One region of the Brachybacterium sp. AOP43-C2-M15 genome, then DNA from elsewhere that is predicted to be linked to it. Evidence: predicted binding sites of a transcription regulator. Region 1 holds the regulator's gene; each other region holds the start of a gene.

What was found. Region 1 encodes LexA, which represses DNA repair genes until DNA is damaged. Its sites were predicted from a motif close to TCGAACANNTGTTCGA; they were not measured.
Region 2: the regulator LexA is predicted to act here: its motif matches at 1,492-1,507, upstream of ACT3SP_RS05335 (HNH endonuclease signature motif containing protein).
Region 3: the regulator LexA is predicted to act here: its motif matches at 3,471-3,486, upstream of ACT3SP_RS14560 (Rv2578c family radical SAM protein).

Annotation. Positions count from the first base shown of each region.
Region 1 covers NZ_JBQSWB010000005.1:228,438-237,994, reverse strand. Annotated here, with positions in the region: gene ACT3SP_RS07630 (spermidine synthase) at 69-926, shown strand; gene ACT3SP_RS07625 (cold-shock protein) at 1,067-1,270, opposite strand; gene ACT3SP_RS07620 (proteasome assembly chaperone family protein) at 1,647-2,621, opposite strand; gene ACT3SP_RS07615 (HelD family protein) at 2,777-5,020, shown strand; gene nrdR (transcriptional regulator NrdR) at 5,225-5,707, opposite strand; gene ACT3SP_RS07605 (peptidoglycan-binding protein LysM) at 5,736-6,131, opposite strand; gene lexA (transcriptional repressor LexA) at 6,300-7,001, shown strand; gene ACT3SP_RS07595 (ATP-dependent DNA helicase) at 7,104-9,125, opposite strand; gene hflX (GTPase HflX) at 9,271-9,557, opposite strand, start outside.
Region 2 covers NZ_JBQSWB010000004.1:24,542-34,098, forward strand. Annotated here, with positions in the region: gene ACT3SP_RS05335 (HNH endonuclease signature motif containing protein) at 1-1,481, opposite strand, end outside; gene ACT3SP_RS05340 (4-(cytidine 5'-diphospho)-2-C-methyl-D-erythritol kinase) at 1,885-2,811, opposite strand; gene rsmA (16S rRNA (adenine(1518)-N(6)/adenine(1519)-N(6))-dimethyltransferase RsmA) at 2,808-3,713, opposite strand; gene ACT3SP_RS05350 (TatD family hydrolase) at 3,689-4,660, opposite strand; gene rpmF (50S ribosomal protein L32) at 4,952-5,122, shown strand; gene rsmI (16S rRNA (cytidine(1402)-2'-O)-methyltransferase) at 5,275-6,114, opposite strand; gene ACT3SP_RS05365 (dolichyl-phosphate-mannose--protein mannosyltransferase) at 6,226-7,827, shown strand; gene malQ (4-alpha-glucanotransferase) at 7,894-9,557, shown strand, end outside.
Region 3 covers NZ_JBQSWB010000013.1:53,928-63,484, forward strand. Annotated here, with positions in the region: gene ACT3SP_RS14545 (sugar phosphate isomerase/epimerase family protein) at 1-766, opposite strand, end outside; gene ACT3SP_RS14550 (DUF993 family protein) at 763-2,067, opposite strand; gene ACT3SP_RS14555 (Gfo/Idh/MocA family protein) at 2,073-3,248, opposite strand; gene ACT3SP_RS14560 (Rv2578c family radical SAM protein) at 3,495-4,595, shown strand; gene ACT3SP_RS14565 (hypothetical protein) at 5,051-6,553, shown strand; gene ACT3SP_RS14570 (AAA family ATPase) at 6,612-7,145, shown strand; gene ACT3SP_RS14575 (HAD family hydrolase) at 7,162-7,881, opposite strand; gene ACT3SP_RS14580 (phytanoyl-CoA dioxygenase family protein) at 8,109-8,987, opposite strand; gene ACT3SP_RS14585 (helix-turn-helix domain-containing protein) at 8,986-9,557, shown strand, end outside.

The DNA of each region.
Region 1 (9,557 bases):
CAGCGGGGAGGGGCTGTGGGGAGGAGCGGCGCGTCGATCTCCCGTGGTCGATCTCCTAGAGTGGGGCGATGCCCCGCCGCGACCGCGCGCGCCGCACCGCCTTCGCGCACCTCGGCCCGCTCGACACCCTGATCCCGCTGTCCACCGGCACGGCCCGCCTGACCCTGGAGAACGACGGCTCCGTGCTGCTGGACGTCAACGGGGTGCCCTCCTCGCACCTCCATCCCGACCCCGAGCACCTGGTCTTCGAGTACATGCGATGGATGCTGCTGGTGATCGACCGGCAGCTGGAGGGTCTCGACCGCCCGGGCTCCGGGGGCGGCCCCTCCCCCGCGGCCCCTCAGATCGCTCATCTGGGAGGTGGCGGGTGCTCCCTGCCGCGCGCCGTCGCAGCGCGCCATCCGCGCTCGCGGCAGATCGTGGTGGAGATCGACGCACTGCTCGCCGAGCAGGTGCGCGACTGGTTCGACCTCCCCCGCTCGCCGCAGCTCCGTCTGCGCACCGACGACGCGCTCAGCGCGCTCGTCTCGTGGCGCGAGGATCGCTTCGACGTGCTGGTCCGGGACGTCTTCTCCGGCTCGCTGACACCGCCGGAGCTGATCACCGCGGAAGCCGCCGGCCATGCCGACCGCGTGCTGCGGGAGGGCGGCCTCTACCTGGCCAACTGCGCGGCGCCGCCGGGCACCGGACTGATGGCCGACGAGGTCGCGACCCTGGCCTCGGTGTTCGCGCACGTCGGCGTCATCGCGGAGCCCGCGCACCTGTCGGGGAAGCGGCGGGGCAACTGCGTCCTCGTGGCCTCCCAGCGGCCGTTCCCGGAGGGGATCGATCGTGACCTGCGCTCCGATGCGGTCTCCGTGCGCCTGGCCCGGTCGGCGCAGGTCGAGGCCCTCGCCCGCGCCGGCCGTGTGCTCGTCGGCACCTGACGCCCCGGCGCGGTGCCGGTCCGTGTGAGGGGCGCCTCCGGCCGTCCCGCCGACGGGGCGGTCGCCCCCCTCGCAGAACGACGGACCGGGCAGGAGCACGATGCTCCTGCCCGGTCCGTGAGTTCACGGGATCTGCGTGATCAGAGAGGGCGGACCTGCTCGGCCTGCGGCCCCTTGTCCCCCTGGCTGACCTCGAACTCCACACGCTGACCTTCGTCGAGCGCACGGTAGCCGTCCATGTCGATCTTGCTGTGATGCACGAAGACGTCTGCGCCGCCTCCGTCGATCTCGATGAATCCGTAGCCCTTTTCGGCGTTGAACCACTTGACCGAGCCCTGTGCCATACCTGTCACCTTCTGTGTCGTCCATCATCGGTCGCACGACGCGACCGCGGTGCCGCGTGAAGCCGTCCCCCGCCGGAGCGGGTGGCGCATTGGTGCGTGCCGTACTGCTGTGCCGAGGCACCGTCGTCGGACTGTCCTGCTGGACCTGCATCACCGCAACGCCGCCATTCTGTCACGATCGTGGCCCGGTTCACACGGAGTTGCTCGTGGGCCGGTCACGAAGAGATAACGAACTTGCTGGGCCGACTCCCGAACGGCCGCAGGAGCAGGCGCGATCGGGAGTCCGAGCGCGACCGGGCGCCCGGGACCCACGCCGCATCGCGGTCCGCGCCGAGAGCCGCACCGCCGGACGGCGGCGCCGGAGGGGATGAGGGCCTCACCGGCCGGGCGGTTCCTCGGGGGAGTCGCCGTCGTGATCGGCGAGGAAGCGCTCGAAGTGCTCCCCGATCTCGTCAGCCGTGGGGAGGTCCATCGTGGTCGCGAGCGAGGTCGCGTCCCCGCCCTCGCTCAGCGAGTCGTACTGCTCCTCGAGCGCGCCGACGATCTGCCGCACCTCTCCGTTCTGGGCGAGGGTCCCCTGAAGGGCGACCGTCGCCGCATCGGTGAGGTCCCCGAGGTGCACGAGGGGGAGGTCGAGATCGGCGGCCTCGCTGACCCGCCGCAGCAGTGCCAGCGCCCCGGCCGGGAAGTCCGTGCGCGTCAGGTAGTGCGGGATCTGCGCCGCATAGCCCATCGCCGGATGCGCGGCCCGACCCAGCCGGTGCTCCAGGAAGGCGCTGAAGGCGGCGGGGATGATCAGCTCGGTCCCGCCCTCGTCGTCCTCCGGCGCGGTCCCCGGTGCCGGGGTGGGGGCCGCGCCCGGACGGCCCAGGAGCGCGGGATCGTTCGCATGGGCGAACAGCCCGATGGGGCGGGTGTGGGGCACCGCCATCGGGACCGCCTGCATGCCGACCACCCGCTCGACGTCGAAGTACTCGACCAGGTCGGTCAACGCCTCGGCGAGCCGCCGCCACTGCAGGTCGGGCTCGGGCCCGTCGAGGAAGAGGAAGGGGCGGTCCTTCTCGTCGTACATCAGCGAGAGCGTCAGCTCCGGCATCTCCACCTCGACGTAGGAGGTGCCGTCGAAGGTCGCGTGCGGTCGGGCGCCGCGGTAGTCGATCAGCTCGTCGGTCTCGAAGGAGACCAGGCGCAGGTGCCTCAGCTCGTCACGCAGATAGGTGGAGGCGATGCGGCAGGCATTGCCCGCATCGACCATCCCTGGCAGCGCATGGACGAGCGTGAGCCCGGTGCGCGGAACCGCCTCGAGGACCTCGGTGGCCTCGAACCGGTAGAGATCACGGGGATCGCGCATCGCGGTCTCCTCCCTCGCGGCCGTCCGGATATCGATGACCTGATGGCACGCGCACCCAGGCCCGTCCACCATAATGGACCACTGTGCTTCGCCGCCCAGGGGTTCATCCGGAGGTCGGCGCAGTGTGTGGACGAACAGGCGGAGAGGCAGGGGCCGTGGAGGACGCTGAGGAACAGATCGCCCGGGAGATCGCGCGCGAGCAGGCGTACGCCGACCGGCTCTACCAGCGGCTGGACGAGCTGATCGCCCAGGTCGAGGGGAACCTCGACCAGATCCAGGCCTCGCAGCACGCGTCGACCCACCAGAACCGCTCCGAGCGGGACTCGTTCCTCGCGCTGTACGAGGACCGCCTGGCGCTGCTGCGCTCGGTCGCGCGCTCGGTGGTGTTCGGCCGACTGGACATGGACGACGCCGCCCGTCATTACATCGGCCGGATCGGGCTGTTCACGCCCGAGCGGGAGCAGCTGCTGGTGGATTGGCGCGCGCCCGCCGCCTCCGCCTTCTACCAGGCCACCAGCACCCAGCGTCACGGGGTGAGGCTGCGGCGGCACCTCGTCAACCGCGGCCGCACCGTGACCGGCCTCGAGGACGACGTGCTGGACCAGTCCGTGCTCGACGATGGGGCGCACGACGTCGTCCTCCAGGGCGAGGGAGCGCTGCTCGCCGCGGTCTCGGGACGGCGCACGGGCCGTATGGGTGACATCGTGGCGACGATCCAGGCCGAGCAGGACCGCATCATCCGTGCGGAGAACCGGGGCGTGCTCGTGGTCCAGGGCGGGCCGGGGACCGGGAAGACCGCGGTCGCGCTGCATCGGGCCGCCTACCTCCTCTACACCCATCGTCGCCGTCTCGAGCACACCGGCGTGCTGATCATGGCGCCGACGACCGGCTTCCTGCGCTACATCGAGCGGGTGCTGCCCAGCCTCGGCGAGTCCGGGGTCGTGATGCTCACCCCGGGAGAGCTGTTCCCGGGGGTGGAGACGTTCCGGCACGACGAGGACGAGGTGGCCCGGATCAAGGGCGACATCGCGATGGCGGAGCTGATCTCGCGCGCCGTGAAGCAGCGTCAGCGCATCCCCGAGGAGGATCTCCGCCTGCGCATCGACGGCACGCCGATCACCCTCACCCGGGAGGCGGTGCGCTCCGCGCGGCGAGAGGCGCGCGCCTCCCACAAGCCGCATAACGCGGCGCGGGCCGTCTTCGTGCGAGCTGCGATGGAGCGCCTGGTGGAGAGCTACGAGAAGGCCCTGCGCGCTCGCGGGCACACCGTGGTCCCCGAGGACCGCCCCGACCTGCTCGCCGACCTCCGTCACGATCCCGAGGTCAAGCGCCGCCTCAACCTCGCCTGGCTGCCCTACACGCCCCAGGGCTTCCTGCGGATCCTGCTCTCGCGTCCCGATCGTCTGCGCGCCGCCGCGCCGCGCTCGCTCGTGGAGCGGGTCGATCTGCTGGTGCGCCCCAAGGACGCGCCATGGACGGTCGAGGACGTCCCGCTGCTGGACGAGGTCGCCGAGCTGCTCGGTGAGGACTCCGCTCCGGCAGAGGCACGGGCGCGCGACGACGCCGAGCGGCGGCGGTCCGACGTCGAGTACGCCAGGAAGGTCATCGAGAACATCGACACCTCGGGAATCGTGCGCGCCGAGGACCTGGCCGACCAGGTCAGCCAGGTGCGGGACGGCAGGACGCTCGCCGAGCGCGCCTCCGCCGAACGCAGCTGGACCTACGGCCACGTGGTCGTCGACGAGGCGCAGGAGCACTCCCCCATGAGCTGGCGGGCGCTCATGCGTCGCGCCCCCACCAAGTCCTTCACCGTGGTGGGCGACGTCGCCCAGACCTCCTCGGCCGGAGGCACCGACTCCTGGTCGTCCGCCCTGGCCCCCTACATCCAGGACCGGCTGCAGGTCGAGCACCTCACGGTCAACTACCGGACCCCGAGCAGGATCATGGACCGTGCGGTGGCGATGGCCCAGGCGCACCGCCTTCCCGTGACCCCCGTCAGCTCCGTGCGCGAGGGGGATCGCGATCCCCGCATCGAGCACGCTCCGGAGCCGGAGCTCGCCCGACGCGCCGCCGAGGCCACGGCCGCGGTCCACGAGGAGCGGCTGGGACGACTCGCCGTCATCGCCGCCGAGGAGCGGATCGGCGACGTCGCGGCCGCCCTGCGCGTCCGGGAAGGGCTGCCCGCCGTCGGGATGGGCTCTGCGGGCGTGGACGACGAGATCGCGGTCATGACCGCCCAGGACGCCAAAGGACTCGAGTTCGACGCCGTGGTGATCGTGGAGCCGGCGGAGCTGATCGACGCCCACGGGGCGGGCGATCTCTACGTCGCCATGAGTCGCCCCACCCAGCACCTCGGGGTCGTCCACGCCCGGGAGCTGCCGCCCGGCGTCTCGGGGTGACGCGCCCGTCGGCACACATCGCGCCGCACGGAGCAGGGGCTCTCGCCGCACGACCCGGGACGAGGATCGGCGGCCGTGGCTTCCCCTCCACGACCGCCGATCAGGTGTGCACTGCGTGAGTGCACGGGGCACATCTTATGCACAGGATCCCGCCGGGCCGAACCGGATCCACGAATTCACCGGATCCGCACCGGCCCGGACCCGTCAGAGAGCCGGCTCCTCCGCAGGCGCGACACCCTCGCGGCCCTCGGCGCGCAGCCGCGCGATCGCGGCCTCGAAGTCCCCGAGGGAGTCGAAGTCCTGGTAGACGCTCGCGAAGCGGAGATAGGCGACGACGTCCAGATCCTGCAGCGGCTGCAGGATCGCCAACCCCACCTGATGGGCGTCGATCTCTGCCAGCCCGCTCGAGCGGATGCTCTCCTCCACGCGTTGGGCGAGCAGGGCCAGCTGGTCGTCGCTGACAGGGCGGCCCTGACAGGCCTTGCGCACACCGGAGATCACCTTCGCCCGGCTGAACGGCTCGCTCACGCCGGAGCGCTTGAGCACCGACAGCGATGCGGTCTCCGAGGTCGAGAAGCGCCGGGAGCAGTTGGGGCACTGGCGGCGGCGGCGGATCGTCGCGCCGTCATCGGACGTGCGCGAGTCCACGACGCGCGAATCGGAATGGCGACAGAACGGGCAGTGCATCCGCCCAGGGTACCGGCAAGCCCTCCGCTCAGCGGCTGCTGCTCTCCTGCCCCGGCAGCTCGATCTCCTGCCCGGTGGTGACGCGACCGGTGGGGAGCTGGTTGATGCTGCGGACCTCGGCGACGAACTCCTGCTCGCTCATGCCCTCGGGGGCGAACTCCTCCGCGTAGCCCCACAGGGTGTCCCCGGCCTCGACGGTGACCGTCGTCGGCCGGGACTCGTCGGAGCCGGCGAGCGCCGAGGACAGATCGACCGTGAGCAGCACGGCGGCGGCGACCAGCAGTCCGAGGAGGAACGCGAGAGTGGTGACCAGCAAGCGGCCGCGCCGCGTCGGCTCGAGTCGAACGCGCGCTCGAGAGGATGCCTCGACCTGCGGCTCGCGCTCGCGGGGGAAGGCAAGGACCGTGGCGGTGGCGGTACGCATATCCGAACTCCTGTTCGATCGAAACTCTGTGCGACTCTAGCCCCGCTCGACGCGACACGCAAGAGAAACCTCGAACACATGTTTGGCTTCCGACGTCCGTCGCCCTACGCTGGGGCACAGGACAACGGAACCGCGAGGGTCCGACAGACGACGCCAGGAGGCCCCACGATGACGCCGAGCACCCCCAAGCCGATCCGGGCCCGCGGCGACGCCCCGGCCGATGAGCGCACCGAGGGGCTCACGCGACGGCAGCGCCTCATCCTGGAGACCATCAACGACGCCGTCTCCGCGCACGGCTACCCGCCCACGATGCGCGAGATCGGCGACGCGGTGGGGCTGACCTCGTCCTCCTCGGTGGCGCACCAGCTCCAGTCCCTCGAGCGCAAGGGGTTCCTGCGCCGCGACCCCAAGCGGCCACGGGCGATGGAGGTCGTGATGCCGGGGGCCGACGACGCCCCCGCTCCCGAGCTCGCCCCGGAGCCGGAGATCAGCCCGAACTCGGTGACGGTCCCGCTGGTGGGCCGCATCGCCGCAGGTGTCCCGATCACGGCCGAGGAGCAGGTCGAGGACGTCTTCACCCTCCCCCAGCGGCTGGTCGGCGACGGCGAGCTGTTCCTCCTGCAGGTGGTCGGGGACTCGATGATCGACGCCGCGATCTGCGACGGCGACTGGGTGGTGGTGCGCTCGCAGAGCACCGCGGAGAAGGGCGAGATCGTCGCGGCGATGATCGACGGCGAGGCGACGGTGAAGACCTTCGTCCAGCGTGACGACCACGTCTGGCTGATGCCGCACAACCCGGCCTTCGCGCCGATCCTCGGCGACCACGCCGAGATCCTCGGCAAGGTGGTCGCGGTGCTGCGCGCCGTCTGAGCGACGCGGGGCCGGTCCCCTCGTCGGCGGGGCCCGCGAGCCCCGCCGACGGGTCCCGGCCGCTGCCGCGCCAGGGACCGCCGGCGCCCCCTGGCGGCGGACTCAGGTGTCGGCGAGACGGCGCAGGGCGCCGAGGGCCACCTCGGGATCCGCAGTGGGCCACAGCGGCGGCATCGACTCCCGCAGGAAGCCCCCGTAGCGTGCTGTCGCCAGGCGCGGGTCCAGCACCGCGACCATGCCGCGGTCCTCGTGCGATCGGATCAGGCGCCCGGCCCCCTGGGCGAGCAGCAGTGCCGCATGCTGCGCGGAGACGGCCATGAAGCCGTTGCCCCCGCGCCGACCGATCCGCTCCTGCCGGGCGGCGGTGAGCGGGTCGTCCGGGCGCGGGAACGGGATCCGGTCGATCGTCACCAGGCGCAGCGAACGCCCGGAGACGTCCACCCCCTGCCAGAGGGTGAGGGTGCCGAACAGGCTGGCGTCCTCGTCCTCGCGGAAGGTGCGCACCAGGTTCGCCATCGAGTCCTCGCCCTGCACGGCGATCGTGAGATCGAGCCGGGCGCGGACGTGCTCCGCGGCGAGCTCGGCACCGCGGCGCGAGGAGAACAGGCACAGCGCCCCGCCGCGGGAGGCCTCCACCAGCTCCGTCAGGTGGTCCAGCATGGCCGGGGAGGGACCGTCGCGGCCCGGCTGCGGCAGATGGCGCGCGGTGTACAGGATCCCCTGGCGGCGGTACTCGAAGGGGCTGCCCACATCGAGCCCCGCCCAGGCGCTCGACGTCTCCAGGGGCGGCAGATCCTCGGCAGCGAGCCGATCGTGGCGGGAGAGGCCCACCTCGCCGGCCGCGGGCTCGAAGCGACCGCCCAGGGCAAGGGTCGCCGAGGTGAGTACAGCGGTGCGGTCCTCGAGGATCGCACCGCGCATGGCACCTGCCACGCTCAGCGGCGCGACCTGGATGCTCGAGCGTCCCGTCGCCTGCGAGTGCGAGATCGAGACCACGTCGTCCTCCCCGGGGGCGGAGAGCCGCTCGCACACGTCGATGATCTCCTGCAGGTTCGCGCGCACGGTCTTGCGCGCGCCGGCGGAGGAGTCGTCGCCGGCGTCCTTGGCATCGGAATGCGCCGTGCGCGCCTCGGTGCGGAGCTGCACGACCGCATCGGCGAGGCGCTCGGGCAGGTCTCCGATGACGCGGCCCTCCGAGGACAGCTCGAGAGCCTCCCGCAGCTCCTCGGACGCATCCTCCAGCGCCGTCCCGGCCACGCCGAGGCCGCGCAGGTCCCGCACGGTGCCGCGCAGCATGCCGGGACTCAGCACATCGGTGACGGCGCTGGTCACGCGTGCGGAGAGGTCATGCGCCTCGTCGAAGACGACCACGTCGTGATCGGGGATGATGCCGTGCCCGTCGAAGGCGTCGATCGCGAGCAGGGCATGGTTGGTGACCACGACATCGACCTCGCGGGCGAGCTCCCGGCTGCGCTCGGCGAAGCAGTCCTCGACCATCGGGCAGCTGCTGCCGATGCACTGCGTGCCGGTCACGGACACCTGGCGCCATGCGCGGTCCGAGACCGCGTCCTGGAGGGAGTCGCGATCGCCGCTGTCGGTCTCCTCGGACCATTCGCGCAGACGCCGCACCTGGTCCCCGAGGCGTTCGCTCCCGCCCCGCGACGGATCGGCGGACGCCTCGGCGAACAGGGCCCCGGGGTCGATGTCCACCGGGTAGCCGCCCGCGATCTTGTGCTTGCACAGATAGTTCGCGCGTCCCTTGAGCAGCGCGAAGGTCGGGATGCGCGGCAGGTGCGGAGCCAGGGCCTCCACCAGGCGGGGGAGGTCCTTGCGCACGATCTGGGTCTGCAGCGCGATGGTCGCGGTGGAGACCACGACGGGGCGCCCGCTGACCAGGGCGTGGCGCAGCGCAGGCACCAGATAGGCCAGCGACTTACCGGTGCCGGTGCCTGCCTGGACGAGCAGGTGCCGGTCGCCGGACATCGCCAGATCCACCGCCTCGGCCATCGACTGCTGGCCCGGCCGAGGGGCTCCGCCGATCGCCGACACCGCGGCGTCCATCAGCGTGGACAGCGGGATGTCACCGGCCGCGGGGGCGGCGGGATGCTCGGTCGCGGCGGTCATCGGGTCAGCGTATCCGCGGCCGGGGTGCGGGCCGCACAGGCTCCGCACGACAGGCCGATCTCCTGCCGCTCATCCTTCGCAGCACGTCGACCCGGCCCCGCCCGACAGGCCGAGCTCCTGCCGCCGGCCCGTCGTGGGACGTCGCTCAGGAGGCGCCGCGCAGCTCCGCGGCGAGCGCCTCGTCGACGCGCGCGTGGAGCCGAGTGCCCTCCATGAGGTGCTCCTCGGAGACCACCTCGCCGCTGGTGTGGACCCGGGAGATCAGGTCCCCGCGGGAGTAGGGCACGACCAGGTCGACCTCGACGGCGGGCCGCGGCAGGTGCTCCGCGATCAGCTCGCGCAGCTCCTCGATCCCCATCCCGGTGCGGGCGGAGACCACCGCGCTCTCACCGACCTGGCTGCGCAGGCGGGCGATGGTCTCGGGCTCGGCGA
Region 2 (9,557 bases), on a different contig from region 1:
TGGCCGTAGCGAGTGGTCCACTCGACGGTTCTGCGGGTGCCGTCCTCGTCGGTGAGGACCCGGACGGTCTCCCCGGCCTCCTCCTTCTGGTTGTCCGCGGCGCACAGCCCGTTGCCGTTCTCGAGCGAGGTGGCACCTCCCTGCGATGAAGGCACGATGTGATCGTTCTGGCGGATGCTCGCATCGCAGTACGGGGCGCGGCAGGTCTGATGGCCGAACCGGAGGAACCGGGCCAGCGCCGGCGGGAACACCCGGGCGCGGGACTCGACCGCGACGAGCTGGCCGTCCTCGAGGTCGGCGTAGAGCTGACGCAGGGCCAGCTTCACCTCGGGATCCTCGCCCGCGGCCTCCACGGCCTCCCGCATCTCCTCACGGATGTGCATGTAGGGCACCGGTCCGAAGCCCTCGATCGTGGCGGCGTCGGCATGCTCGGGGGCGAGGAGCGAGCGGTCCGTGATGATCACCCCGATCTCGAGCGTGCTCGGATCCACTCCGTCCCCGCGGCCGATGAGCGCGTCGGCGAAGAGGTCCGCCATGATCTGCTGATGACCGCGGCGATCACCCTGGGCACGGGCCTTCTCCGCGGCGAGGGAGAGCCCTTTGCGGATCCGGGCGCCGTCGAGGCCGGTCAGACGAGCGGTGACAGTGCTCATGCCGTGCTCGGCGCGACGGACGGTGACGCCGCGCTCGCGCTTCGCGTTCTGGTGGCGTGCGGCAGCGCCGTGGGGGTCGAGGCCGTGCAGCACCTTCTCCGCCTCTCCTCCCCACTCCTCGGGGCCGCAGTCCGCGAGATAGGGCAGGTGGGTGGTGAGGATCTGGTCGACGTGGCGGCGCTGGGCGGGCGATGCCGGTCCCATCGTGCGACCCACGCGGTGCGCGGAGGCGGCGACGACCTCTCCCCGGGCGAGGGCCGCGAGCATGCCGGGCATCGAGCGCACCAGCCGTCGGCCGGAGGACATCGACTGACCGGCGCAGGACGTCGACTGCTTCAGCGCCCTCGAGGCCTCCGCACGCGCGATCCTCCTCGCTCGCGCCGGAGTCTCCTCACGCTGCAGGCAGTCCTCGGCGACGGCGTCCTCGAGGCGGACCAGGGCGCGGGCCTGGACCGCGGCGGTCGCGCCGGACAGCGCCTGCAGGCGGTTCAGCAGCGCGATGGTCTCGCTCGCGGAGAGGCCGTCGAGCGCGGCCGACCCCTCGGCGCCGAGCTCGGCGAGGGCGGACAGCGCAGCGGTGACGTCGGTGTCACCGATCAGGAGCTCCTCCTCGTCGACGTGGACCGGGAGCGAGGAGCGGCCGCGCGCGGGGCCCGGAGCCGACGGGGCGGTCGACGAGCCCGACGAGCTCTCGGAGCCCGACGAGCCGGGGGAACCCGGTGAGCGCGACGAGCGCGCTGAACCCGACGAGCGCGACGACATGGCCCCCGGCGCGGAGGGATCCGCTTCCGGGGTCTGTGCGCGCTGGTCGCTCGAATCGTGGGACATGGCAATATTTTCGCACACAGATTTGACACCGGAAAGGGGTCCGCCGACCCTACTCGCAAGTAGTTTCGAATTGTGGATAACCGGGATGCGTGGAGGAACGGTCACCGCGGTGGCGTCACGACGCACCGCGACCCCGGACTCACCGCCGACCTCTCAGCACTTCTCGCATGGACTGCATGTTCACCCCGTGACGCCTCGTCCGGCGCGGCCTCCCCGGGCCGCCGGGGAGAGAATTCGGGGGGGCACCGCTGATCGTACGACGAACGCCGAACAATGACGGGAAGTCCTGCGAGGACGGAATGCGCGGAAATGCCATGGGCGCCCGGTCCGGGGCGCGGAATCGGGAGCGGAATCGGGAGCGGAAGCGGAAGCGGAAGCGGGAGCGGAATCGGGAGCGAGCAGTTCACTCCTCGACGAGAACGCTCGCTCCCGGGGCGGACCCTCGCACCACCAGGCAGGAGTCCACGAGCGAGTCCCGCATCAGCCCGGCGGCGATCGAGCGGGCCTGCGCCTCGTCCTCGACGAGCACCGCGACCGTCGGCCCGGAGCCGCTGACCAGAGCCGCCGGGGCGCCGAGCCGCTCGGCGGTCTCGACCACCGGCTCGAGGCCCGGATGCAGCGCGAAGGCCGCGACCTGGAGGTCGTTCTCCAGGGTCTCGGCGAGCAGCTCGATGTTCCCGCCGCTGAGGGCCTGCAGCTGGCGTTCGTCGACCTCGGGCTGCTCGGCCGGCCGCCGACCGGTCGTACGGACGATCTCGTCGAAGGTGCGGAACACCTGCGGCGTCGACAGATGCCCGCCGGGGATCGCGAGCAGCCAGGTCCACTCCCCGTGGGTCAGGACCGTGGTGAGGTCACCGCCGTTGCCGCGCCCCAGCGCGGTGTGCCCGAGCATCGCGAAGGGGACGTCGGCCCCGAGACGCGCCCCGAGCCGACGGAGCCCCTCCCCGCCCAGGCCGAGGCCCCACAGCCTGTCCAGCGCGACGAGCGCGGCGGCGGCATCGGCCGATCCGCCGCCCATGCCGCCCGCGATGGGCACCTGCTTGTCGATGTGGAGGGCGGCGCCCTCGGTCAGCGAGAACTCCTCGCGCATCAGCTCCGCCGCGCGCAGCGCGAGATTGCTGCCGTCCAGCGGCAGCTCCCCCGGGACGGAGGAGGTCATCTCGAGGCTGAGCGTGTCCGCGCGAGAGGCGGTGACCGTCTCGTAGAGGTCCACCGCCTGGAACACGGTCGCCAGTGCGTGGTACCCGTGGGCGTCGACGGCTCCGACACCCAGGGACAGGTTGATCTTGCCGGGCGCCCGCACGACCACCCGGCTCGGGGCCGGAGTCATCGGGCGACCTCCGTCTCGGCCCGGGCGATCGCCCGGAACTGCTCGATCTCGAGCGTCTCCCCGCGCGCCGACGGGTCGATGCCGGCGGCCCGGAGGATCTGCTCCGCGCGCGGCGCGGAGCCGGCCCACACGGCGAGCGCGGCGCGCAGCGTCTTGCGGCGCTGGGCGAAGGCTGCGTCGACGACGGCGAAGACCTTCTCGCGTTCCGCGGTCGTGCCGAGGGGCTGTTCGTGACGGATCAGCTCGACGAGCGCGGAGTCGACGTTGGGGACCGGCCAGAAGATCTGCCGGGAGATCCGACCGGCGTGCACCGCGCGCCCGTACCAGGCCGTCTTCACGCTGGGACCGCCGTAAGTGCGGGAACCGGGCCCGGCCGTGAGCCGATCCACGACCTCGGACTGCACCATCACCAGAGCCGTGCGCAGCGAGTCGAAGCGCTCGAGCGCGGTGAGCAGGATGGGAGTGGCGACGTTGTACGGGAGGTTCGCGACCAGCGCCGTCGGGGCCCCCGCCCGCGGCAGCGTCGGCAGCTCGGTGACCTGCAGCGCGTCGGCATGCTCGAGGCGGAACCGCTCCTCCTCGACGCCGCGGGCGCGCAGGGTCGCCGGCAGCAGCTCGGCGAGCCCGCGATCCAGCTCGATCGCGACCACGTCCGCCCCGGCCTCGAGCAGGCCCAGGGTGAGCGAGCCGAGGCCCGGCCCGACCTCGAGCACGGCCTGGCCCGCCCCCGCCCCGGCGCGCCCGACGATGGTGCGGACGGTGTTGGGATCCATGACGAAGTTCTGACCGCGCTGCTTGGAGGGCCGGATCCCTGCCGCCTCCGCGAGCTCGCGGACGTCCCGGGCGGTCAGCAGCATGCCCGCCTCCGCGGCGGCGTTCACGCGGCCCCGCCCACGGGCCATCCGTACACGTCCTGCGTGGTGGTCCGGATCGTGCGGCAGGCCTGCTCGAGCGTGGTGCCCGTGACCTCGGCGATGGTCGCCATGGTCAGAGGGATCAGGTACGAGGAGTTGGGTCGGCCGCGGTAGGGCACCGGGGTGAGGAACGGCGCGTCGGTCTCGACCATCACCTGCCCGAGGCCCACCTCGCCGAGCGCCTCGCGCAGGGGCTGGGCGTTCTTGAAGGTCACGGTGCCGGCGAAGGAGAGGAACCAGCCGCGGTCCGCACAGGCGCGGGCGAACTCCGCATCGCCCGAGAAGCAGTGCAGGACCGTGCGCTCGGGGGCGCCGTCGGCGTCGAGCACCTCGAGCACGTCGCGGTGGGCGTCGCGGTCGTGGATCTGCAGCGGGAGGTCCAGCTCCTTGGCGAGCGCGATGTGGGCGCGGAAGGAGTCGAACTGGGCCGCGCGGGCCCGCTCGTCCTTCCGCGAGGTGCGGAACCAGTCCAGCCCCGTCTCCCCCACCACGATCATGCCGGGACCGCGCAGCAGCTCGGACACCTCGGAGATCGCGGCGTCGAGCCCCACCAGCTCGCGCCCTTCGTGGTCGCGTCCGCGGGCGTGCAGGGCCGCCTCGTTGGGGTGCACGGCGACGCCGCCGCGCAGGGAGGCGGGTCGCTCCGCGGAGGCCAGCAGCGCGGCCGTCCAGCGCACGGCCTCGAGGTCGGAGCCGATGGTGATCTGGGCGTCGACGCCGACCGCGGCGGCGCGGGCGACGTGGTCGTGGACGCTCAGCTGCTCGTCGCCGTCGGCGAAGTCGAGGTGGCAGTGGTTGTCGATCACCGGGACGGGCAGCGGCTCGGGCGCCGGTGGCCAGGAGCGGTCGCGCTTCGTCCCGCGCGGGTCGATGTCCCCGCGGTCGCGCACCGGGGGCGGCGAGGCGGCGGACGGGGTCTCGTGCGGTGACGGCATGCGACCATCGTAGGAGGGCCGCGGAGAGAGCCGGGCCACCTTCCGGCTCGTCGGGACCCGGCGACCGGTCCGACGAGGTCCTCACCCGCACCGCGGCGCGATCGCGGTGTGATAGCTCACGGGCCCCGGGCGAGCGTCGCGTCGCCGGATGTGGCAGGATAAGGGGTCGTTGCGCGTCCTTTCGTGCACCCGAGCGCCCCGATCGCGATGATTCCATCGCACCGGGTTCGGGTCGCTGCTCGGGACGGATGCCAACGCTCGTTCATCCTCCGGACCGTCAAGGAGCGTCCCATGGCAGTGCCCAAGTTCAAGATGTCCCGTGCGCGCACGCACTCCCGCCGCTCGCAGTGGAAGGCGAACAACCCCGACCTCGTCCAGGTGACGGTCCGCGGGCGCACCGCCGCCGTGCCGCGCCGTCTGGCCAAGGCCTACCAGCGCGGTCTGCTGCAGATCGAGGACTGATAGAGTCCGCGGGCCCGCGCGCGCCCCGATCTTCCCACAGGACCCCCGGCACACGGTGCCGGGGGTCCTGTGCTGTCCCGGTGCAGCCTCGCCCCGGTGCAGGTCACGGTGCACGTCGCAGCATGTCTTCCTCAGCGCGCCTCCCGTGCCTCTCAGCGCTTCTCCAGCGCGAGGTCGTAGAGCTCGCTCGCGCCGACCCCGGCATGGCCGCGGGCGACCTCCTTCGCCGCGGACTTGAGCCGCTCCCCCGCCTCCACCCGATCGAGGACCTGCCCGACGAGGTCCTCGGCGCGCACGGCGACCGGTTCCGCGCCCGCGACCACGAGCACCACCTCGCCGAGCACCTCGCCCTCCTGCGCCCAGACGGCGAGCTCCGCGAGAGTGCCGCGCACGATCTCCTCATGGGTCTTGGTGAGCTCGCGGGCCACGGCGCCGCGGCGGTCGGGCCCGAAGACCTCCGCCATCGAGGCCAGGGTCGCGGCCGTGCGCCGCGGGGACTCGAAGAACACCATCGTGCGCTGCTCCCCGACGAGTGGCTCGAGCGCGGTGGCGCGACGGCCCTCCCGACGCGGGGGGAAGCCCTCGAAGGTGAAGCGGTCCGGCGCGATGCCCGACGCGGCCAGGGCCGTCAGGACGGCCGACGGGCCCGGGATCACGCTCACCCGGTATCCCGCGTCGGTCGCCGCCCGCACCGCCCGGAAGCCGGGATCCGAGACCACCGGCATCCCGGCGTCGGTGACGATGAGGACCCGCTGCCCCGCCCCGAGCGCCTCCAGCAGCGTCCCGGTCCGCTCGGCCTCGTTGTGCTCGTGATAGGAGAGCACCCGGCCCGTGGTCTCGACCTCGAGCTCGCGCAGCAGCCGGGCCAGGCGGCGCGTGTCCTCGGCCGCGATGAGATCCGCCGCGCCCAGCGCGCGCATCAGGCGCACCGAGGCGTCCAGCGGGTCGCCGATCGGGGTGGCGGCGAGGGTGAGGACTCCGGGCTCGAGCATCCGGCCATGCTAGCCACCGGGACGGGGATCAGGAGCAGAGGCCGCGAGCGAGCCGCGAACAGCCCCGAGCGCACCGCGAGCGCACCAGGTGCGATGTCCTAGCATGTGCGGGTGCCCACGGAGGAGGAAGCGACCCACCGAGCCCGCGTCGACGACGAGCCGGGCGCGCTGCGCGACTCCTACCGCAGACGGCTGGGGCTGGTCGATCTCCCCGTCTCCCGGCTGGCCTGGGCCGGCGCCATGGGACTGTTCGGTCTCGCGCTGGTGCTGCGCCTGTGGGGGCTGGGCTCCATCGGGGAGCTGATCTTCGACGAGACCTACTACGTCAAGGACGGCTACACCCTCACCCAGGAGGGCGTGGAGATGTCCTGGCCCGAGGACCCGGACGCCGCCTTCGAGGCGGGGGACGTCGACTCCTACGAGCCCGAGGGCTCCTACGTGGTCCATCCTCCGCTGGGCAAATGGCTGATCGGCGGCGGGATGATGCTGCTGGGGGCGGACACCCCGTGGGGCTGGCGGATCTCCTCCGCGCTGCTCGGTGCGGTGGCCGTGCTGCTGCTGGCGCGGATCGGCCGGCGTCTGTTCCGCTCGACCACGGCCGGTCTCATCGCGGGCCTGCTGCTCGCGATCGACGGGGTGCCCCTCGTGCACTCCCGCACCAGCCTGCTCGACCCCTTCCTGATGTTCTTCGCGCTGGCCGCCTTCGGTGCGCTGCTCGTCGACCGCGACCGGTTCCGCGAGCGCCTCGCCGTGGCATCGGCCGCGCTGCACACGGGCTCCGAGGCCGCCCCGCGGCTCGGGGTCCCCGGCGGTCCGCGTCCCTGGCGCCTGCTCGCCGGGGTGCTGCTGGGCATGGCCTGCTCGGTGAAGTGGTCGGGGCTCTACTTCCTGGCGGTCTTCGGGATCATGACGGTGCTGTGGGACTGGTGGGCGCGGCGCACCGTCGCCCAGCGCGACTGGCTCGTCGGCGGTCTGCTCCGGGACGCGGTCCCGGCGTTCTTCGCGATGGTCGGCACGGCCCTGGTCACCTACGTGGTCTCCTTCGCGGGATGGTTCGCCTCCGGCGTGGGGTACAACCGCCGCCTCGCCGCCGAGAAGGGGGTGGACACCGGCATCGGGGTGATCGACTCCCTGCACTCGCTGTGGCTCTACCACGTGCAGGCCTACAGCTTCCACGTCGGACTCGACTCCGAGCATCCCTACCAGGCGAACCCCGCGGGCTGGCTGCTGCAGCTGCGGCCCACGAACTTCTACTACCGCTCCTACGACTACGGCGAGCAGGGCTGCGAGGTCGCGGCGTGCGGGGCGCACATCCTCTCCGTCGGCAATCCGCTGATCTGGTGGCTGGGGACCTTCGCGCTGCTGGTGACCCTGGTGCTCGCGGTGCTGTACCGGGACGGGCGGGCGTGGGGGGCGCTGGCCGGCATCATCGGCGGCTATCTGCCGTGGCTGATGTACATGGATCGCACGGTCTTCACGTTCTACACCGTCGCCTTCGCGCCCTGGCTGTTCCTGTGCCTGGCCTACGTGATGGCGCTGGTGATCGGTCCCGCCGGGGCGGAGCGGGAGCGCCGCCTGGCCGGGGCGCTCTTCGTCGGCTCCCTGCTGGTGCTGATCGTTCTGGTCTCGGCGTTCTTCTGGCCCGTGTGGACCGGTCAGGTGCTCGACGTCGAGCAGTGGCGGTACCGCATGTGGCTGCCGTCCTGGACCTGAATCCCCCGGCCTCGGATCCGCTCCGCAGCGGTCGGCGGGCACGGCGGGGGCCGCTACGATTGCCGCATGGCCCCAGATTCCTCAGCGCTGCGAGATCTCGCCCGCGACCTCGGTGTCAGCACCCGCTACTGGGGCTGGGACGGCACTGTCAAGGACGTCGCCGACGACACCCTCCACGCGATCCTCGCCGCGCTCGGCAGTCCGGTCGTGGACGCCGCGGACGTCGCGGCGGTGCGCGCCGAGCAGGAGCGCGCCCCGTGGTCGCGCACCCTGCCTCCGGTGACCGTGCTGCGCCAGGACGCCGCCTCCACGGTGCCGGTGCACGTGGACCACGGCACCGCGGTGCGAGCCCATCTGCTGCTCGAGGACGGCGGTCGCCGGGACCTCGAGCAGGCCGAGGACCACACCCCGCCCTACGAGCTCGACGGCACCCTGCGCGGGCGCGCCCGCTTCCAGTTGCCCTCGGGGCTGCCGCTGGGCTGGCACCGCGTGGTCGCCGAGACCGCCGCCGGGACCGCCGAGGCGGATCTGGTGGTCACGCCGACACGGCTGACCGTCCACGAGGAGTACTCCGCGAGGCAGGCCTTCGGCCTGCAGGCGCAGCTGTACTCGGTGCGCTCGCGGCGCTCCTGGGGCATCGGCGACCTCGCGGACCTGCGCGACCTCGCCGCGATCTCCGGTGCGCGTCACGGCGCGGACTTCCTGCTGGTCAATCCGCTGCACGCCTCCTACCCGACGCCGCCGGTGGAACCCTCCCCCTATCTGCCGGTCACCCGCCGCTTCACCAGCGCGCTGTACCTGCGCATCGAGGACGTCCCGGAGCACCGCGGGCTCACCGACATCGCCCGCCAGCGCATCGAGCTGCTGCGCCGCGAGGTCTCGGGATGGAACGGGCGCACCGATCACCTCGAGCGCGACGAGGTGCTCGCCGCCAAGCTCGAAGCCCTCGAGGAGCTGGTCGCGGTGCCCCTCACCGCGGGCCGTCAGGCGCTGCTGGACGCCTATCGGGCGCGCGAGGGCCAGGGACTCGAGGACTTCGCGCTGTGGTGCGCGATCGCGGAGCGGGTGCGGGGAACGGCCGAGGAGGAGTGCCTGCGCGACCTCGACGAGCGTGCGCTCGCCCGAGCACGGGGCGAGCTCGCGGACCGCATCGAGTTCCACGTCCGGGTGCAGTGGTGGCTCGACGAGCAGCTGGGGGCGGCACAGACCGCGGCCCGCGAGTCCGGGATGCGACTGGGGATCATGCACGACCTCGCCGTCGGCGTCGAGCAGATCGGGGCGGACGCCTGGGCCCTGCGCGAGGTGCTGGCCACCGGGGCGGCCGTCGGCGCCCCCGCCGACCAGTACAACCAGCAGGGACAGAACTGGCACCAGCCGCCCTGGCATCCCCAGCGCCTGCGGGAGGATTCGTACCGGCCGTGGCGCGACATGCTGCGCACGCTCATGCGCCATGCCGGCGCGCTGCGCATCGACCACGTTCTGGGCCTGTTCCGTCTCTGGTGGATCCCGGAGGGGCACGAGGCGGCCGACGGCGCGTACGTCGCCTACGACCACGAGGCGATGATCGGGATCCTGGCCCTGGAGGCGCATCGCTCGGGCACCCTCGTGGTCGGTGAGGACCTCGGCACCTTCGAGCCGTGGGTGCGCGAGCACCTGGTCGACCGCGGGATCCTGGGGACCTCGATCCTGTGGTTCGAGGACGACGAGGAGGGCAGGCCGCTGCGGGCGGA
Region 3 (9,557 bases), on a different contig from region 1:
CGATGTCGCCGGTGTAGCCGGTCGCGGCGATCATCCGCGTGATGGCGGGGAAGTCGATGTACCCGTCGCCCATGTAGCCGCGGGAGAACAGCGGCTCCGCGGCGAGCGGCAGGTTCCAGTCGCACACCTGGTAGCCGAGCAGGCGCCCGCCCTCGCCGGCCCGGGCGATCGCCTGCGCGAGCGCCGGGTCCCACCACACGTGATAGGTGTCCACCACGACGCCCACGGCAGCGCTGCCGGTGCCCTCAGCGATGTCGAGGGCCTGGTCCAGGGTGGCGATCACCGCGCGGTCCGCGGTGAACATCGGGTGCATGGGCTCCAGCGCGAGCGTCACGCCGGCGGACTCCGCGTACGGGGCGAGCTCCGCGATGCCCTCGGCGACCCGTGCCCGGGCGGCGGCGATGTCCTTGTCCTCCTGCGTGATCCCGCCGACCACCATCACGAGGGTGGGGGCGCCGAGCGCGACGGCCTCGTCGATGGCGCGGCGATTGTCCTCGAGCGCCGCGGCGCGCGCGGTCCCCTCGGCGGCGGTGAGGAAGCCGCCCCGGCACAGGCTGCTCACGCGCAGGCCGGCGTCGTCGACGCGACGACGCAGGGCGTCGAGGCCCACCTCCTCGACATCCTGCCGCCACAGGCCCACGGCGTCGACCCCGTGCGAGGCGGTGATCTCGAGGAACTCCTGGAGCGGTGTGGTGCGGAAGCTCCAGCGGTTCAGCGACAGCCGCGGGGTGCCGGTCCCGAGTCGCTGCGAGGGTGGGGTGTTCATGCGGTCTCTCCTGCCTGCTCGTCGGTCTCCTGCTCGTCGGTCTCCTGCTCGTCGATCGCGTACCCGGCCAGGCGCAGCATCGCGTGCCAGCGCTCGGCGGCCAGCGCCGGCTGCTCGAGGTTGCCGGTGGTGGCGGCCAGCTCGACGGTGCGCGAGAGGTGCGGGAGGCTGCGCGCGGAGTGCAGGCCGCCCACCATGGTGAACGCCTCCTGGTGGCCGTTCAGCCAGGCCAGGAAGGCGACCCCGGTCTTGTAGTGGAAGGTGGGGGCGGAGAACACGTGGCGCCCCAGCTCCTCGGCGGCGTCGAGGATGCGGCGGGCCTCGGCGGGATCGCCCGCGTCCAGCGCCTGCACGGCGGCCGACGCCGCCGGGGCGGTGGCGGCGAAGGCGCCGAGCAGCGCGTCGGAGTACTCCCCCGGCACCTGCTCTCCCCCGGTCTCGGCGGTGCCGGTGCCGTCGCCGACGATGAGGTGGGAGAAGTGGAAGTCGTCGCCGGTGAGCATGCGCACGCCCTCCGGGAGCCGCTCGCGCACGGCGATCTCGGCGGCGTCGTCGAGCAGGCTCATCTTCACCCCGCGGATCCGGGAGGGGTCCGCCTCGATGATGCGCAGCAGGGTGTCTGCTGCGTCGGCGCTCCTCGTACTGCCGAAGTAGCCCTCGAGCTGCGGGTCGAAGGCGGTGCCCAGCCAGTGCAGCACGACGGGCTCGCTGGCCGCCTCGAGCACGCGGCGGTAGACCTCCTCGTAGTCCTCGGCGGTCCTCGCGGCGCGGGCGAGGTGGCGGCTGGCCATGAGCACCGCCCCCGCGCCGGTGGCCTCGGTGGCCCGCAGCTGCTCGAGGTAGGCCGCGACGATCTCGTCCAGGCTCAGCTCGTGCTCGCTGCGCTGATCGGTGTTCACCCCGGCGACCACCAGGTCGCTCACGGAGGCGCCGGCGGGGAACACGGCCGCGATCTCCGGATCGGCGAGCGCGGCGCGGGCCGCCTCGGCGGTGCGGGAGATCAGCTCGCGGGTGGCTGCGGGGTCCAGGCCCATGCCGCGCTGGGCGGTGTCCATCGCATCGGCCACCCCGAGCCCGCGCGACCACATGGTGCGGCGGAAGGCGAGGGTCGCGTCCCAGTCGATGTCCGCCGGGGCGCCGGGGGTGTTGTCCCCGTGGGCGCGGGGCACCACGTGCACGGCGGCGTAGACGACCCGGGAGCGCAGCGGGGAGGTCGGCCGCGCGAAGGCGGGCGCCTCGGCGAGCGGGAGGCGGCGCAGCGCGCCGTCCTCGTCCAGCAGGGTCAGCGACAGTTCGCTCACCGCGCTCACACCTCCGTCAGCGGGTCGAGGGCGATCCGCCGGCCCTCGGCGGAGCTGGTCAGGCCCGCCTCCGCGAGCCGCACGCCGCGGGCTCCGGAGAGGAAGTCGTAGGGGTACGACGGTCCGCCCGGCTCCGTCTCCGCACAGTGGCGCAGGAAGTCCTCCCACTGCACCTTGAAGCCGTTGTCGAAGCCGTCGGGCCCGGCGTTGTCCGGCACCTCGATCCAGTCGTCGTAGTAGTTGTGGGGGTCCTTGACGTCGGGGTTCCACACCGGCTTCGGGGTCGCCTCGCGCGGCTGGACGTGCGCGCCGTGGAGGCCGACGACGGCGGAGCCCTTCGTGCCGTCGACCTGGAACTCGACCAGCTCGTCGCGGTGGACGCGCACGTCCCAGCTGGAGTTCATCTGGACCACGGCGCCGCCCTCGAGGCGGAAGACGCCGTAGGCGGCGTCGTCGGCGGTGGCGGTGTACTCCCGCCCCGTCTCGTCCCAGCGGGTGGGGATGTGGGTGGCGGTCTGGGCGTAGACGTCCTCGATGCGGCCGAAGAGCTCCTCGATGACGTAGTTCCAGTGCGGGAACATGTCCGCGACGATGCCTCCGCCGTCCTCGGAGCGGTAGTTCCAGGAGGGGCGCTGGGCGCTCTGCCAGTCGCCCTCGTAGACCCAGTAGCCGAACTCGCCGCGCACGGAGAGGATCTCGCCGAAGAAGCCGGAGTCGATCAGGCGTCGCAGCTTGAGCAGGCCGGGGAGGTAGAGCTTGTCGTGCACGACGCCGTTGACGGTGCCGTGCTCCTTCGCGAGGCGGGCCAGCTCGAGGGCGTCCTCGAAGGACTCGGCGGTGGGCTTCTCGGTGTAGATCGCCTTGCCGGCGGCGATGGCCTTCTTGAGGTTCGCGACCCGCAGGTTCGTCACCAGCGCGTCGAAGTAGACCTCGTAGTCGTCGTCCTCGAGCGCCGCGTCGAGGTCCGTGGTCCAGCTCGTCAGCCCGTGCCTCTCGGCGACCTCGCGCAGCTTCTCCTCGTTACGGCCCACGAGCAGCAGGTCGGGCACGAGGCGGTCGCCGTCCGTGAGCTCGACCCCGCCCTGCTCCCGGATCGCGAGCAGCGATCGCACCAGGTGCTGGCGATATCCCATGCGCCCGGTGGCGCCGTTGACGATGATCCCGATCCTGCGTTCGGCCATGAGTGTCTCCTCGTTCGTGCTCGTCGTCACCGGGGTCGTCCCGCTCGACGTCCGCGGACGCCGCGCCCGGCACCCCCGGCGACGTCGCCGGCGGGCCCCCTCGGTCGTGGCCGTCGTCGTGGCCACCATGGCGACCGACACGGCGGTAACCGCTTTCCATTCCGCACAGTCAAACACGTCGCGGCGCGCGAGGCAAGCGCCGACGTCGGCCTTGACATCCCGTCGAACAGGTGTTCGACTCGGGTCATGCGGTGGAGCGGGCAGACGATCGGCGGCGCGGACCTCGAGAGCGCGCGCACCGAGGGCACCCCGCAGGCGCCGGCGCTGCTGCACCTCGCGGGCCTCGTGCGCAGCGTGCGCACCCCCGAGTTCCAGGGCGTCACCTTCCACGAGGTCACTGCGAAGTCGGCGCTGAACAAGGTCCCCGCCGCGAGCTCCATGCCGTTCCGCTGGACGGTGAACCCCTACCGCGGCTGCTCGCACGCCTGCGTGTACTGCTTCGCCCGTAGCAGCCACCGCTACCTCGACCTCGACTCGGGCGCCGACTTCGACCAGCAGGTGGTGGTCAAGGTCAATGTCGCCGACGTGCTCCGCGCCGAGCTCTCGCGCCGCTCCTGGACCGGGGAGCTCGTGGCGCTCGGCACGAACACCGACCCCTACCAGCGGGCCGAGGGCCGCTACGGGCTGATGCCGGGGATCATCTCCGCCCTCGCCGACTCGGGCACCCCGCTGTCGGTCCTCACCAAGGGCACCCTGCTGCGGCGCGACCTGCCGCAGCTCGAGCAGGCCGCCCGGCGCGTGCCGGTGGACATCTCGCTGTCGATCGCCGTGTTCGACGACGCGCTGCAGAAGGCCGTCGAGCCCGGCACCCCGAGCACCGCCGCCCGCCTGGCGACCGTCCGCGCCGCGGCCGACGCCGGCTTCGCCGTGACCGTCTTCCTGATGCCGATCATGCCGTGGCTGACGGACTCCGACGCCCAGCTCGACCAGGCCCTCGCCCGCATCGCCGAGGCCGGTGCGGCCCGCGTCGAGCACGGCGCCCTGCACCTGCGACCCGGCGCCAAGGAATGGTTCCTGGCCTGGATCGACCGCGAGCACCCCGAGCTCGCCGTCGGCTATCGGCGCTTCTACGGGCGCGACTCCTACGCCCCCGCCGCCTATCGCAGGGACCTGGCGCGGCGCCTGCGCCCCCTGCTCGAGCGGCACGGCCTGGAGGCACGGGAGGATGCGGACCAGCCCGAGCAGCGCCGAGCGGCCGCGCACCGCGCCGCCGCCGGAATGCCGGCAGGGACGGGGGCGGGAGCGCGGCCGGCCCTCGAGCTCACGCCGCAGCCGGCGCTGTTCTGACGAGCCCTCGCTCGGGCCGGAGCCGGCGGGCAAGCGCCGTCCGCGGACCGACGGAGAAGGTCACGAGCAGGTCACAGCTAGTTACCTGACGGTCATCGTCGTCGATCTCGGGGAACAGTGTCAGCCAGCGACGGAAACGGTCCGTCCCCTCGAAAGGACTCCTCATGGATATCGTCACCGGCCTCCTCGACACCATCCTCGGCATCGTCGGCGGACTGCTCGGCGGAATTCTCTGAGCACGCTCCACGACCGACGACGGGGGAGGACGCCACGGCGTCCTCCCCCGTCGTCGTCCGTCGCCCCCGGCGCGGGCATCGGACCGGATCCGTGCCGCCGTGCTCCGCCCGACACCCCGTCGGCCGCGCGTCCCTCCGCCGCCCCTCCCGTCTGACACGATGACACCGCCCGGGGCGCGAGGAGGATCGCCCCCGGCGGTGACGAGAGGAGCGCGAGCAGTGGGTGCACGAGGGACGGAGCGGCGGGTCCTCTCCCGACGAGCGTTCGCCGGCGCGGCGGCGCTCGCGGCGGCCGGAGCGCTCGGCGCGTGCACCGGGGACGACTCCCAGGTCGACCTCACGCTGATCGAGGAGCCGCCGGCCTCCACGGTGCTGCCGGGCGAGGACCTCGCGAGCACCGCCCTCACCCTCAGCGCCGCCCTGTTCGAGAGCGCCGACACCGCCGTGGTCGCCACCGAGGAGAGCGTCGAGGAGCTCGCCGGGGTCAGCGCGGGCAGTGGGCTCCCGCTGCTGGTCGGGACGGGTCGGCCGGTCGTCGAGGAGCTCTCGCGGCTGGGCGCGCGCACTGTGATCACCGTGGCCGGGACGGAGCTCGGCACGCTCGGCGAGGACGTCGAGGTCCTCGAGCACGGAGCCGAGGGGGTCGAGATCCCCGAGGCCCCGGAGGATGCCCCGTCGGCCGCGGTGACGCTGTTCGTCGACCCCGAGCTCGGCCTTCCCGCGCAGCCCGTCGCGGCCGCCCTGGTGCGGGCCGCCGGCGGCGCCGTCGTCGAGATGCCGGGAGGCGACGTCGGCCGCAGCGGCGACACGGTCGACGCGGTCACCGAGGCGACGGGCGAGGACCCGGCACGCGGCGTGCTGGCGCTCGGCACCAGCTTCGGCCCCGCCGACGCCTGGGCCGACACCCTCCGGCGCACCACCACCGTGCCGCAGCTGCCCGGCGGCGGCACGACGGTGTTCCCGGGCCGGCGGATGATCGCCGCCTACGGCACCCCGGGCATCCCCTCCCTCGGGATCCTCGGCGAGCAGGAGCTCGAGGAGACCATCACCCGCGTGCAGGAGCTGGTCGCCGAGTACCAGGACCTCACCGAGGAGCCCGTGATCCCGGCCTTCGAGATCATCAGCACCATCGCCTCCTCCGATGCGGGCTCCGACGGGGACTTCTCCGCCGAGGTGAGCCCCGAGTCGCTGCGCGACTGGGTCGACGCGGCGGGCGAGGCCGGGGTCTACGTGGTGCTGGACCTCCAGCCCGGCACCACCGACTTCCTCACCCAGGCGACGCTCTACGAGGACCTGCTCACCGCACCCCACGTGGGCCTCGCACTCGACCCCGAGTGGCGGCTGCGGCCCGGGCAGAAGCACCTCGAGCAGATCGGCTCCGTCACCGCCGCGGAGGTCAACGAGGTCTCCACCTGGCTGGCGGACCTCACCGCCGAGCACTCCCTCCCGCAGAAGGTGCTGATACTGCACCAGTTCACCCACTCGATGATCACCGACCGGCAGGACCTCGACGTCTCCCGGCCCGAGCTCGCCATCACCCTCCACGCCGACGGCCACGGCGTGCCCGGGGACAAGCTCGGCACCTACCGCGCGCTGCAGCAGGACCTGCCCGAGGGCGTCGCCATGGCGTGGAAGAACTTCTACGACGAGGACACGCCCCTGTTCACCCCCGAGGAGACCTACGACGTCGCACCGCGACCGTGGTTCGTCTCCTACCAGTGACCCCTCCCCTCCGAGCGCCGTCGAGGCGGACGGGGGCGAGACGCGGGAGAATGGCCCGATGGAGCGCTCCCGAGTCCACGTGATGGGAGCCAGCGGCTCCGGCACCACGACGCTCGCCCGGGCGCTGGCCGACCGCTGGTCGGTGCCCCATGCCGATGCGGACGACTACTTCTGGAGGCCGACCGCTCCTCCCTACACGCAGAAGAGACCGGCCGAGGAGCGCACCGCCCTCATGACGGAGGTCTTCGTGCCCCGCGAGGCATGGGTGCTCTCGGGATCGATGCTCGGCTGGGGCGAGGACGTCGTCGACCGGTGCGATGCCGTCGTGTTCCTGACCCTCGACCCCGCCCAGCGGATGCGCCGCCTCGAGGAGCGCGAGCGCGTGCGCCGCGAGGGACAGGAGATCGACCGGGCGGCGTGGTCGCACTTCCTGGACTGGGCGCGCAGCTACGACGACCCGAGCTCCACCGGGCGCAGCCGGGCCGTGCACGAGGCGTGGCTGCGCACGCTCGAGAAGCCCGTGCTGCGCCTGGACAGCGACCGGCCCGTCGGCGAGCTGGTCGAGGCCGTGCTGCGCTGGGCGCCGCGGTGATCTGACGGCCTGTGCGTCAGATCCGCGCGAGCAGCTCGTCGAGGCCGCCGATCCTCTGCGGAGATGCGGGGTGCCGCCCATCGCGGTCGAGGTGGAGAGCCTGGAGCCCGGCGGCGAGGGCACCGTCGAGGTCGAGCTCCCGGTCGTCGCCGACGTGCAGCACCTGCTGCGGGGCGACCTCCAGCGCCTCGCAGACGGTCAGGTAGGTCGCGCTGTCGGGCTTCTTCGCGGCGAGGAGCTCGCTGGTCCAGACTCCGACCACCCACGGGGAGATGCCGAGCGCGCGCACCTTCCGCTGCTGCCTCTCCTCGGGACCGTTGGTGAGGACCGCGGTGGGGATCCCGCGCCTGCGCAGCGCCCGCAGAGCGGGCAGCGCATCGTCGAACGCGACCCACTCCTGCTCGTAGCGATCGAGGATGCGTCCGTAGATCTCCTCGCACTCGGCCGCCTCGAGCGCCGATGCGCCGTCCCGGCCGAGGTCCCGCAGCAGCGAGCGCACCCGCTCGTGCCGATACGTCGCACGATCGATCTCCCCGGCGCGGCGACGCGCCATGAGGTGCTGGGCGGTGGTCTCCCAGGACTCGAGGACCTCCGGCGCGGCCTCCTCCCCCAGCTCCTGGACGTAGCGGGCCACGCCTCGCCGGGCCGAGGTCCGATGGTCGAAGAGGGTGTCGTCGAGGTCGAGGAGAACCGCTTCCACCCGTCGGCCCGTTCGATCCGTCGCGCTCTCCGCCATGGGGCCAGTATCCCGTTCCGGCCCACGCATGGAGGGCCCGATGCAGCACCAGTACGGGGTGATCGTCCACGTCCGCGAGGACGACCGGACCGTCCTCGTGCGGTTCGGGGCGTCCCAGCAGATGTACTACCGGGAGGACGAGCTGGAGCACTGGGAGTAGACCGCCACCGCCGCCGTGGATCCTGCGGGAGGCGCCTCCCGGCCGCGCCGATCCGCCCTCGCCCCGGTCAGTGGTTCCGCGCCACCCACCCCTCGCCGCACTGGCCTCCGTACTCGGAGGCCTCGATCTCCACCTCCCGGCCGCGGGCATCGAGCAGCGGCTGGTAGGAGCCGGCGACCTCACGGCTGCCCTCGGGGATGTAGTGGAAGATCAGCGAGCGGCGGAAGCGGTCCGTGCTCGTGTTCGGCCGGGAGCCGTGCACGAGGCTGCCGTGGAAGATCAGCATGTCGCCGGCCCGCAGGTCCGTCTGCACCACCCGGAGGTGCTCGGGGATGGAGACGGTGATGGTGGTGAAGGACTCCGTCGCGTCGGCCTCCTCGGGGCACTCGATCTCGTAGCGATGGGTGCCCGGCACCACCCCGAGCGCACCGTTCTCGGCGTCGCAGTCGTCGACCGCGATCCACGCCGCGATGCAGGTCTCGGGATGGGACTGCAGGAAGTAGTTGTCCTGGTGCATGGCCTGACCGCGCGCGCCGGCGGGCTTGAAGTAGAACATCGACTGCGCCGCCCACACGGGACCGACGGCCTCCGCCACGCGCCCCATGATGCGCTGCTCGAGCAGCCAGCGCCGGGCGAGACGGCCGGGGAGGTGGTCGTCCCGGTGGGGCTGGATCATCCGCGGGTAGGCGTGCAGCGGGTCGTCCTCGCCGATCTCGTGGAAGGCGCCGCCGGTGCCGTCCGTCTCGATGTGGGAGGTGAACGCCTCGCGCAGCTCGCGCACCTCCTCGTCGGTGAGCACGCCGCGCAGGTGCACGGCACCGCCCTCGTCGTAGGCGGTGGCGAGGCGCGGCCCGTCGACGTCGGCCTCGAAGGTCACGAGGCCTGCGCTGTCCGGCGCGACTGCGCTGTCCGCGGGGCCGACGGGGGTGTTCTCCACTGTGGTCATGCTGTCAGTCTGGTGGCCCGCACCCCCACCGGCCAGGTCCTCGGAGGTCACCGACATGGACGATCCTGCTGCGCGGCACCAGGTCGCACCCACCGAGGTGCCGCCTCCCGAGACGGGGAGGGTGCTGCTCGGCGAGCTCGACCAGGGCGCGAGCTACCGAGTGCGCCGCACCCGGGGCACCGAGGACTGGCTGCTGCTGCACACCGTGGACGGCGGCGGGATCGTCCACGGGGCCGACGGCACCTCCCGGATCACCCGTCCCGGCGAGGCGGTGCTGCTGCGTCCCGGCACGCTGCACGACTACGGCACCGATCCCGCCGTCGGGCGCTGGCACCTGCTGTACAGCCACTGCCATCCGCCGGCGACCTGGCTGGCGCTGCTGGACTGGCCCGAGGCCGCACCGGGCCTCGGCCGCATCCGTCTCGGGAGCGAGGTGGACGAGCGCGTGCAGCAGGCGCTGCGGGCCGCCGCGCGCGCCGCCCGCCTGACCGTCGGGCGGCCCGAGCTGTTCGCCCTGAACGGCCTCGAGACAGCGCTGCTCTGGTACGACAGCCAGAACCCGCGCCGGCA